One region of the Arthrobacter sp. StoSoilB22 genome, then DNA from elsewhere that is predicted to be linked to it. Evidence: riboswitches for the same ligand, from Rfam matches in the RefSeq annotation. Region 1 holds a riboswitch; each other region holds the start of a gene.
What was found. Region 1 has a riboswitch for cyclic di-AMP ahead of LDN70_RS19495 (hypothetical protein). Riboswitches for the same ligand answer to the same signal wherever they lie in the genome.
Positions count from the first base shown of each region.

Region 1 (3,268 bases):
AGTGGACAGGGTAATCTTGGGGATCAGCGAACCATTCCAAGTTATCCGGCAGCTGTCCGGTGCGTACCGGCAAGCGAAGGTTGCTGCCCAAGCGGCCGCAGTAGACCTCCCTTTGGGTGAGCTCGTGGACAGCCGAACTGTTGGCGTGTACCAGCTGTTCGATCGTTTGGTAGCACCGGGCGGTTGGGATGACACGGGATCTGTGCATTTCAGGGCACTCGAGGACCACGACAAAAACGGCGAACTCCTGCCCGTCCTTGAATTGCTCTATGACAATGACGGCTCGGTTCAGGACGTCGCCGCCAAACTTCATCTCCACAGGAGCAGCATCTACAACAGGCTCGGCCGGATCCGCCAGCTCATCGGTGCTGATCCGTTGAGTGGCGCGATCCGGCTCGAGTTACATGCGGCCCTGAAGGCCAGGCGTTGGGCAGTACGGCCACGGATCTGAGCCTGCTTCCCCTTGTAAGTACGAAGTATGCGGTGTTGCCTTACGAGCGCCGCAAACGCTGGCAGCTCCAGCGCCCCATCCGCCGACGGAACGTGGCAGTCCGGCTGCTGCTGCAGTACCGGCTATGCCACCCCGCATGGGTGGACGTACGCGGCAGGCGGGTGCTCAACCGAATACCTTCTGTGCGGCATCGAGGATGTCCTGAAGTGCCGATTCACTGGGCTGCGGTGCTGAGGCAGCGGTCGGCTTGCCCGGTTTCGGCTTGGACGTCGGCGTTGCAGTATCCGTCGGCGTTGGAGTCGGTGTGGGAGTCGCAGTTCCTGTGGGAGTCGGGGTCGGTGTGGGAGTGCCCGTTGGCGTCGGCGCAGGCGGTGTAGTGATGGTGTCCGAGGGCGGCACATCGCTCGGCGCGGGGGCCGGCTGGGTGGGTGCCGGGCTGGTGGCGCCAGGAACTGCCGGGACTGCGGACGAGCCCGCTGACGGAACCCATACCGGGTCCGCGAGCGAAACCTGTGGGGTGGGAGTCGACGACGGCGACACCGCCCCGGGTGCCTCCGCGATCGTCGCGGGCTGGCCGGCCTCGGAGGAAGCCGTTGCCCCTGATGCTGTGGATGGCGTGGAGGCCGAAGGTGATGACGCCGTGGTGTAGGAAGCCTTGGGCCCGGGCGATGCCGAACCCGAGGTGCGGCCTTCGCCCCCGCCGGCTTCCTGCGACGGGGTTTCCTGGCCGAAGAACGGAAGTTCAAGGGCCGGCCCCAAAGCGCCGGCTGTCAGCACGAGGCCAAGGGCCCCCGCCACCACGGCCATGCGCTGGCTCATGTGTTTGACCGAAGCCGCCTTGCGCAGGGCGGCCTGTGGTTCGCGGCCGAACGGCTCACGGCCGAACGAGGATGTGGCGCCAAAACCGGACTTGGTGGTGGGCGCAGCGGCCGGCTTTCGAACGTCCCGGCGGCTTGCCAAGGATGCTGAGGCTGTAGCGGCTGCGGCCACCTGAGCCGGAGACTTGCCGCGCGGGGACTCAGCGTCCTTGCGCGGGGACTCCGTGGGTTCCGGCGTGCGCGCGGACTCATCGCGGGCAGTGACTACGGGAATGGCCGCAGTTGCGGGTTCCGGCGTTGCAGGCTGCACTACTGGAATAGCCGTGGTGGCGGGTTCCTGGCTGGCCGGCGGAACGATGGGGATGGCTGCGGTAGGAGGTCCCGGTGTGGTGGACTTCGGAGCTGCCGCCGATTCCTCGGGCGCGAGTACGGCCCGGGCAGCACGCTCGCGCTCGGCTGCGCGGATTTCCGCACGCGTGGTGGGTTTCACCGCGGCGGGCATGGCCGCCGTGGCGGGTTCCGGCGTCGTGCTTGACGTTCCGCTGACGGCGGCGGAATCTGCCGGCGCGTTGTCAAGGAATCCGCTGGGTTGGGCCCGACGGCGTCCGGTTGGCTTGGTGCGCTCGCCTTCAGTCTGGGCGCGGCGCGGCTGATCCATGGTTGGGGACATGGTGGTTGCCTCTCAACGCCTTCGAGGTTAGCTGTCGGGTTCGGACGAGGCCGTCCGGCCGCGCAAGGCGGCTTCACCCCAAGGGCTTGTGGGTAACAAGCCCGGGAACCTGGGTCCCCCGTCTCTGCCGCGGGTCTGGCGGATCCCGGATTGCGGCAGAGCTCGGCGTCAATCCGGAAGCGGCCCAGCGGAGATATGGGTCGCCCTACGACGGTACATGAGCCGGAAAGTAAAGTCACATTAATGTAACGGGCGGTAGTTCAGCCTAAGCGGTAGGCTTCTGGCGCTTAGGCTTCGGGGCCGGTGCTGGGCGGCACTCGCTGGGCCGCTCGACCAAGATATCCCTGGCCAACACTAGCTTCGGCGCGCACCGGCGGGTAGACATTGTCTATGGACCTGCCTGTGATGCCACCCGTCTCGCCCATGCTCGCCAAATCCGTTCCGACCATCCCCGATGTTGGGCACTACGAGCCCAAATGGGACGGCTTCCGGACCATCGTCTTCAAGGACGGCGACGAGATCGTCCTGGGCAGCCGCAACGAGAAGCCCATGACCCGCTACTTCCCGGAGCTGGTGGATGCCCTCAGGAAGAACCTGCCGGACAAATGCGTGATTGACGGCGAAATCGTCCTGATCGAGGGTGGCCGGCTCGAATTCGAGGTGCTCCAGCAGCGGATCCACCCCGCCGACAGCCGCGTCCGTATGCTCGCAGAGAAGACCCCGGCGTCCATGATTGCGTTCGACATCCTCGCGCTGGGCGATCAGAACCTCATGGACAAGCCGTTCTCCGAGCGCCGGGCCATTTTGGAACGTGCGCTCGCCGAGGCCGAGCCGCCTGTGTATGTGACTCCTGCGGTGACTGATCTGGAACGGGCGCGGGAGTGGTTCGTACAACTGGAGGGCGCGGGCCTGGATGGTGTGCTGTCCAAACCACTGGATGGGGCGTACCTCCCGAACAAGCGGGTGATGTTCAAGACCAAACACGAGCGCACGGCCGATTGTGTGGTGGCTGGGTTCCGCTGGCACAAGACCGCGAAAGTAGTGGGCTCCATGCTGCTTGGCCTGCACGACGACACCGGCCGGCTACATCACGTGGGAGTGGTGGCATCGTTTCCCATGGCCAAGCGCGAGGCCCTGGTGGCTGAGCTTGAGCCGTATCAGATTGAACTCGACCAGCACCCGTGGGGCGAATGGGCCAAGCAGGACGAGGCTGCCGGGGGTTCACGCATGCCGGGCGCCCAAAGCCGCTGGAGCGGGGGCAAGGACTTCTCCTTCGTGCCCCTGCGCCCCGAGCTCGTGATCGAAGTGAAGTACGACTACATGGAGGGG
Region 1 is NZ_AP024652.1:4,211,150-4,214,417, reverse strand. It holds gene LDN70_RS19500 (PucR family transcriptional regulator) at 1-451, shown strand, start outside; gene LDN70_RS19495 (hypothetical protein) at 617-1,939, opposite strand; cyclic di-AMP (ydaO/yuaA leader) riboswitch at 1,942-2,090, opposite strand; gene LDN70_RS19490 (ATP-dependent DNA ligase) at 2,330-3,268, shown strand, end outside.

Region 2 (3,268 bases), 1.4 Mb from region 1:
CTAGAGATGGGAGGTGGCATGGGGCATCAACTGCCCCTTCGACACCCCAATTCTGCCTGACACGGCCCGGCCTCAGGAACCTGCCACCGTCATAGTCCGCCACGTGGAATGCGGTCCCACCGAATGCGACCGGAATTATCCAGAGTAATTCCAAATAAGCTAGGCTGGGGGTTGGCGTTCAGGGGGCGGCGGTGCACACCGTCCGCCCTTGCCAGGGACGCGGTACGGTGGAGATTACGCAAGGAACTGCGTTCGAGGAGAGCTGAGCTGGATGACGGATCTGATCGATACCACTGAGATGTATCTTCGGACCATTTTGGAGCTTGAAGAAGAAAACATTGTGGCCCTGCGGGCCCGCATCGCCGAGCGCCTGCGGCACTCCGGCCCCACTGTTTCCCAGACCATTGGACGCATGGAGCGCGATGGCCTGGTGATTGTGTCCAACGACCGCCACCTGGAACTGACGGAAGCGGGCCGGAAGCGCGCCACCGAAGTCATGCGCAAGCACCGCCTCGCGGAGCGCCTGCTGGCCGACGTCATTGGGCTTGATTGGGCCTACGTCCATGATGAAGCGTGCCGCTGGGAGCACGTCATGAGCGAGCGTGTGGAGCGTCGGCTCTACGAGCTCTTGGAACACCCCACGGAGTCTCCCTACGGCAACCCCATCCCCGGACTTGAAGCGCTTGGCGGCCTTGCCAGCCAGCCCTTCCCTCGGCTGGATGTCAACCTGCTCCAGGCAATGGACGGATATGCCGCCGCTACCCGCGTGGTGGTCAGCCGCCTCGCGGAGCCCATCCAGGTTGAGCCGGAGCTCCTGACCCAATTGGACGAAGGCGGAATCCGTCCCGGCGCAAGTGTCTCGCTGGAGCGCGTCGGCGAGTACATCTCCGTCCGTGTTCCGGGCATCGAAGGCGCTTTGGAGCTGCCGCCCGAGGTGGCTGCGCACGTCTTCGTATCCCTCAACTGAGTGTCGCCGGCAGCGCCGTGTCAAACCTCACTTCTGTCACTTTTTAGCGCGCGTGACCTGCGGTTTTCCGAAAAAGATGATAAAGGCCTTCCGCGCTGAGTGCGTTCCTGTTGATAACGAATTTATTACCGAAGGCCTTAATCCCCTATAGTTATTTACTAGCGCTGATACCAAAGCGTTACCTGATCCGGAGCCGAGCTCTGCCAGCGGACCAGGTGTGTCACCCACCACTGGCAGAGGCGGGGGAACCACAAGCGGCTGTCTAAAGAAGCAGCCTTGGGGTGAAGTCCGCAGCAGAAGTGCCCACGTATACAAGTCCCTCTTGGGATACCTGTGTGCCGTGAGCGCCTCGCGCGGACCGGGTCTTTGTACTCTCTGACCCGAATCCGACAGCTAACTTCGCAGGCTTTTGAGAGAGGAACAGAGTTTGACATCGCAGAACGTCAGGGGTCGCCGCCGCGCGTCCGGCCCCGCTGCTGAGCTGCGGCCAGCCACCGTCGTCACGGAGATCCGGCCCCGCGCCACCGAGCGTCAAGTGCGCCGCCGTAAGAGCCCCCTGCGCCAGGTTGCCGACTTCGCCGCTGCCAGCGGCGTCGGGCAGAAGGCCGGTGTTGCGCTTGCCGCCACCGGGCTTGCCCTGACTGTCGGCCTGCCGGCCACCAGCCCGGTCATGGCCACCTCGGAATCGGGCCAGACCGAGTCCGCCCTCGCCGTCGCAGCCCCCGCGGGCAGCCAGCCCGAGGTTTCCGCGGCAGCGTCGGCAAAGATCGACTTCAGCCGAGCCGCAGTCGCCACTGCCGCTGACCCCGATGGGAAGTTGAAGCAACTGCTCAGCGCCCAGTCGGCCGGAAGCATCCAGCGCGCGTCATCCGTTGGCACCATGGCCAGCCCCCTTGACACACTTACCACGGCATCGCCCTTCGGCTACCGTGTCAGCCCCCTCACGGGCGGCGCCGGCGACTTCCACCGGGGCCAGGACTTCGTTGCCCAGTGCGGCACCGCTGTCCACGCAGCAGCAACCGGCAAGGTCACTTTCGCCGGATGGCACGAATATGGCGGAGGCAACCGTGTGGTTATCGACCACGGCAACGGCCTCGAGACCACGTACAACCACCTGTCGTCCTTCACCGTCCAGGTGGGACAAACCGTCAACCGTGGCGATACCGTCGCGCTGAGCGGCACCACGGGCGCTTCAACCGGCTGCCACCTCCACTTCGAGGTTCAGGTCAACGGTGAAGTAGTAGACCCCATGGGCTGGCTCTAACCAATCTGATGGTCGCCTCTCGCATGTGCGGGACATCCCGTGACCTGAATGTGACATTTGCGTTCAACTGTTGTAGCGTACAGAGCGCATCGGCTTTTTAGGGGGCCGGTGCACTTGAGTGGATTGCCTAGCTCTGCCACCTCTCAAGGTCCGTTCGCATAAATCGTCTGGCAGGGGCGGGGGAACCACTTCTGGTCTTCGTGAGAAGGCCTTGGGGTTAAGTCGCAAAACTTCCTTGGAAGCGGCGCGGCCGGATGACTCCCATCCGAATCCGACAGCTCACCTCGCAGGCATTGGGAGAGGCTACCTACGTGTCATCACGCACTACCCCTGCGCGCCATCGCGCCCAAACGGTTCGCACGAACCCGTTGAACACGCTTTCCAAGGCTGTATCCACCAACGCCGGAACCATGAGCCGTCAGGCCATCGTTCTGGCTGCAGCCTCAGGCCTCGTCCTCACCGTCGGATTGCCCGCACAGGCAGCCGACGCCGATGTTTCCAAGACTGAAGCCTCCAGCACCCAGCAGCTGGTTGTAACGGCAGTGGTTACCGCAGAGCCAACAGCCACCGTTTCCTTCGAGAGCCCCACCGTGGCCACCAAGGAAGCCCCCAAAGTAGTCCAGCGCGCAGCGCAGGTTACCGAACGAGCAACGGCCACCACGGACGAAGCCCCTGAAGCCGTGACGGCGAAGTCCTCCGAGGCCAAGGACCCGGCTGCCAGCGCAGCTGCTTCCGGCCTTGCTGCTATCGCCTACACCGGCATCGGCTCCCCCTACGTTTGGGGCGGAACAACACCTAACGGCTGGGACTGCTCCGGCTTCACCCAGTGGGTCTACGCCCAGGCAGGCATCAGCATCCCGCGCGTTAACGCCTGGACGGCTATGACGCCCACCAGCACTCCTTCTCCCGGCGACCTCGTCATGCAGAACGGCGGAGCCCATGTGGGCATCTACGTCGGCAATGGCATGATGATCAGCGCTTTGAACCCCGGCCAGGGAACGCTGCTGCACTCCGTAGCGTCCACCGGCACCTCCTCG
Region 2 is NZ_AP024652.1:1,066,776-1,070,043, forward strand. It holds gene LDN70_RS05230 (iron-dependent transcriptional repressor DtxR) at 272-967, shown strand; cyclic di-AMP (ydaO/yuaA leader) riboswitch at 1,179-1,390, shown strand; gene LDN70_RS05235 (M23 family metallopeptidase) at 1,395-2,231, shown strand; cyclic di-AMP (ydaO/yuaA leader) riboswitch at 2,377-2,538, shown strand; gene LDN70_RS05240 (C40 family peptidase) at 2,543-3,268, shown strand, end outside.
Region 2: it holds a riboswitch for cyclic di-AMP, as region 1 does, so the genes downstream of both, LDN70_RS05235 (M23 family metallopeptidase) here and LDN70_RS19495 (hypothetical protein) in region 1, are expected to answer to the same signal.

Region 3 (3,268 bases), 1.2 Mb from region 1:
CGGTCAAAAGGGTACGTACGACGTCGACACTTGAGTCGGGATTGTCGCTCCAGTCCACCGGCACCTCATGAATGCGCAGAGCGGAGCGGTCAGCGATGATCAGCAGTTCGGTGTCGAAAAACCATGCTTCATCGCGGGTGTAGGGGAGCAGCTGGCGGGCGACGTCGGCACGAATGGCTTTGAACCCGCACTCAGCATCGGAGAAGCGCGCTCCCGTCAGGACGCGCAACAGAAAATTGTAGGCGCGTGCAATGACGTCACGGTGGTGGCTAAATGTCCCGTGCGAAGCCTTTGCCAGACGCGTGCCGACAGCGAGGTCTGAGTGGCCCGACATCAGCGGGGCCAGAAGAGGAGCCACGGCCGAAAGGTCGAAGGACAGGTCCAGGTCTATATAGGCAAGCAGCGGTGACGCGGAGGACAACCAGATCTTACGGAGGGAGTTTCCGCGGCCCCTTCGATCAAGACGGACCACCATAAGCTCGGGGAATTCCCTCGCCAGGCGTTCGGCGATCCGCAGGGTGCCGTCCGTGCTGGCGTTGTCCACCACAGTGATCCGGAAGGTGTGCGGAAGAGTGTCTGCAAGGTGCCCGTGCAGCCTGCGAAGGTTTTCTTCCAGGCGGACTTCCTCGTTGAACACGGGTATGGCGATGTCCAGGACGGGAGCCAGCGCGGGTGTGCTGGCGGGAGTGCCTTGCACCGTCCGATGCAGTGCTGGCCGGGGAGCTGTGAGCGTCATATATCCAGCATGCGACGGCCGATTATGTGGGCTTTAGGCGGAGGCTGTGACCGCGCTGTGAACCATGGGCAGCGCCTGTGAACCACGGGTGGCGCCTGTGAACCACGGGTGGCGCCTGTAAAACAGCAAAAGCCGCATCCGTTCCCGCCATCCGCTCCAGTGGGTACTGGGGCGGACGGCGGGAACGGGCGCGGCAATGAAGCGGTCTGGCTTAGTACCAGTTGTTGGCCAAGTGGAAGCCCAGAGCGGCGGACGGGGATCCGTAGCGCTCCTTGATGTAGTTCAGGCCCCACTTGATCTGGGTCTGGTAGTTGGTCTGCCAGTCAGCACCAGCGGAGGCCATCTTGCCGGCCGGGAGGGACTGGACAATGCCATACGCGCCGCTGGAAGCGTTGGTGGCAGTTGTCCTCCAGTTGGATTCCTTCTCCCACAGGGTGTTCAGTGCGGTCATCTCAGCTGCGCTCCAGCCGTAGTTGCCCAGGATGCTGGCGGCGTAGGCCTTGGCAGCGGCGGGGTCGTCCACGGCTTTCGGGGCGGCTGCGGCAGCTGCAGCTTCCGCAGCGGCGGCGGCAGCAGCGGCGTCGGCGGCTTGCTTGGCTGCAGCGTCAGCGGCAGCCTTCTCAGCTGCGGCTTGGGCGGCAGCGGCGTCGGCGGCTTGCTTGGCTGCAGCGTCAGCGGCAGCCTTCTCAGCAGCGGCCTGGTCAGCGGCAGCCTTGTCGGCAGCGGCCTTCTCAGCAGCTGCCTTGTCCGCGGCAGCCCGGTCAGCTGCGCCCTTGGCGGCGGCAGCATCCAAGGAAGCGGAGATATCAGCTGACTTGTTGGCGCTGACCTGGGCAGCAGCCTGGGTCCCGGCAACGCGGCTCGCCTCAGGGAGAGTCAACGCGGCGTTTGCGGCGGTTCCGAGCGATGCAACACCCAGTGCGGCTGCTACAACGCCGGCTACGACTGACATGCGGTGGCCGGACTTACCCTGGCGGGCAGCGTTCTTGAGGACGGACTGCGACTTGGTGAGCGGTGCGTTGTGTTCGTCGCGGTGACGCGCAGAAGGGCGCGTCTGATCGTTAAATTCAGACATGTTGTGTGACCTCTCAGCGCCTGCGGAGTTAGCTGTCGGGTTCGGATGAGGTCATCCGGCCGCGCGTCACGCTGCGGCTTCACCCCTAGGGCGGCACATTGCCAGGCCCGGAGACTGTGGGTCCCCCGTCTCTGCCTCAAAGAAGAACGGACTCCGGGAAGTGGCAGAGCTCGGCGCATCCCGGATGTGGGTCCTTGGGGAAACCCACCCTTTCGACGGTACAGGAGGTTTCTTCAGAAGTCACATTTAGGTAACAGAGATCACGATGCCGGTGAGTCGCCTTGCAGGCTTGCCTGACTCTCTCCGGTGCTTACCGTGGGAAGTCGCAGCGCGAACTCGGTGCGCCCGGGCCTGGACGTCACCTCCACGGTGCCACCATGGGCGGCAACAATCGAATCCACAATGGAAAGGCCCAGTCCGGAGGTGCCTTCAGAACCCGATCTCGCGGCATCAGCGCGGGCAAAACGGGAGAAGATCCGGCCTTGGAAATCGACCGGAATGCCCGGGCCGTTGTCCGTCACTGTGACCACTGCGCTGCCATCAGCGGAGAGCATGACGCCTGTTACCACGGTGGTGCCGGGATCGGTGTGTTTGCGCGCGTTGGACAGCAGGTTGGCGAGCACCTGGTGCAATTGCGTTACATCGCCGCGGACTGTGACAGGCTCATCGGGGAGCTGGAGGTGCCAGATGTGATCCGGCGCCATGACCTTCTCATCGCTGACGGTTTCGATCACCAACTGGGTCAGGTCAACGTCCTCGACTTTCACGGGCTGCCCCTCGTCCAAGCGCGCCAGCAGCAGCAGGTCCTCAACCAGCGTGGTCATGCGCTCCGATTGGCTTTGGACCCTTGCCAGCGACTTGCGGCCATCGTCGGTGAAGGTCTCGGTCATCCTCAGCAACTCCGTGTAGCCGCGGATCGCGGTGAGCGGTGTGCGGAGTTCGTGTGAGGCATCAGCGACGAACTGACGCACCTTGGTTTCGCTTTCCTGCCGTGCTTCCAATGCACTGGCGACGTTCTCCAGCATCTGGTTCAGAGCATGGCCAACGCTTCCAACTTCCGTTCCGGGATGAGCGGTCGACGGCGGTACGCGTACCGCAAGTGCCACCTCCCCGGCGTCGAGGGGGAGGCGCGAAACCTTGGTGGCAACCTCGGAGAGCTGCTCAAGCGGCCGCATGGTCCGCCGGATGATTACTGTTCCGGCGAGGCCGATCAGTACCAATCCGCCCAACGAAACCAACACCATGGTCCACACCAGCGAGGCCTCGGCGCTTTGCTTGTCCGCCAAGGGCAGCCCCGTCACGATCACATCACCGTAGGTGTCCACTGCCACCAGCCGGTAGTCACCATTGGACAGGGATCGATCCACCGGCACGTTGTCCTTGGGGAGCGACAACAGGACCTGCTCATCGGCTGCGGAAAGTGAAACGCGGTTGCCTTGGGCGTCGATGAGCCCCGA
Region 3 is NZ_AP024652.1:813,507-816,774, forward strand. It holds gene LDN70_RS03895 (glycosyltransferase) at 1-736, opposite strand, end outside; gene LDN70_RS03900 (aggregation-promoting factor C-terminal-like domain-containing protein) at 948-1,811, opposite strand; cyclic di-AMP (ydaO/yuaA leader) riboswitch at 1,817-1,973, opposite strand; gene LDN70_RS03905 (sensor histidine kinase) at 2,072-3,268, opposite strand, start outside.
Region 3: it holds a riboswitch for cyclic di-AMP, as region 1 does, so the genes downstream of both, LDN70_RS03900 (aggregation-promoting factor C-terminal-like domain-containing protein) here and LDN70_RS19495 (hypothetical protein) in region 1, are expected to answer to the same signal.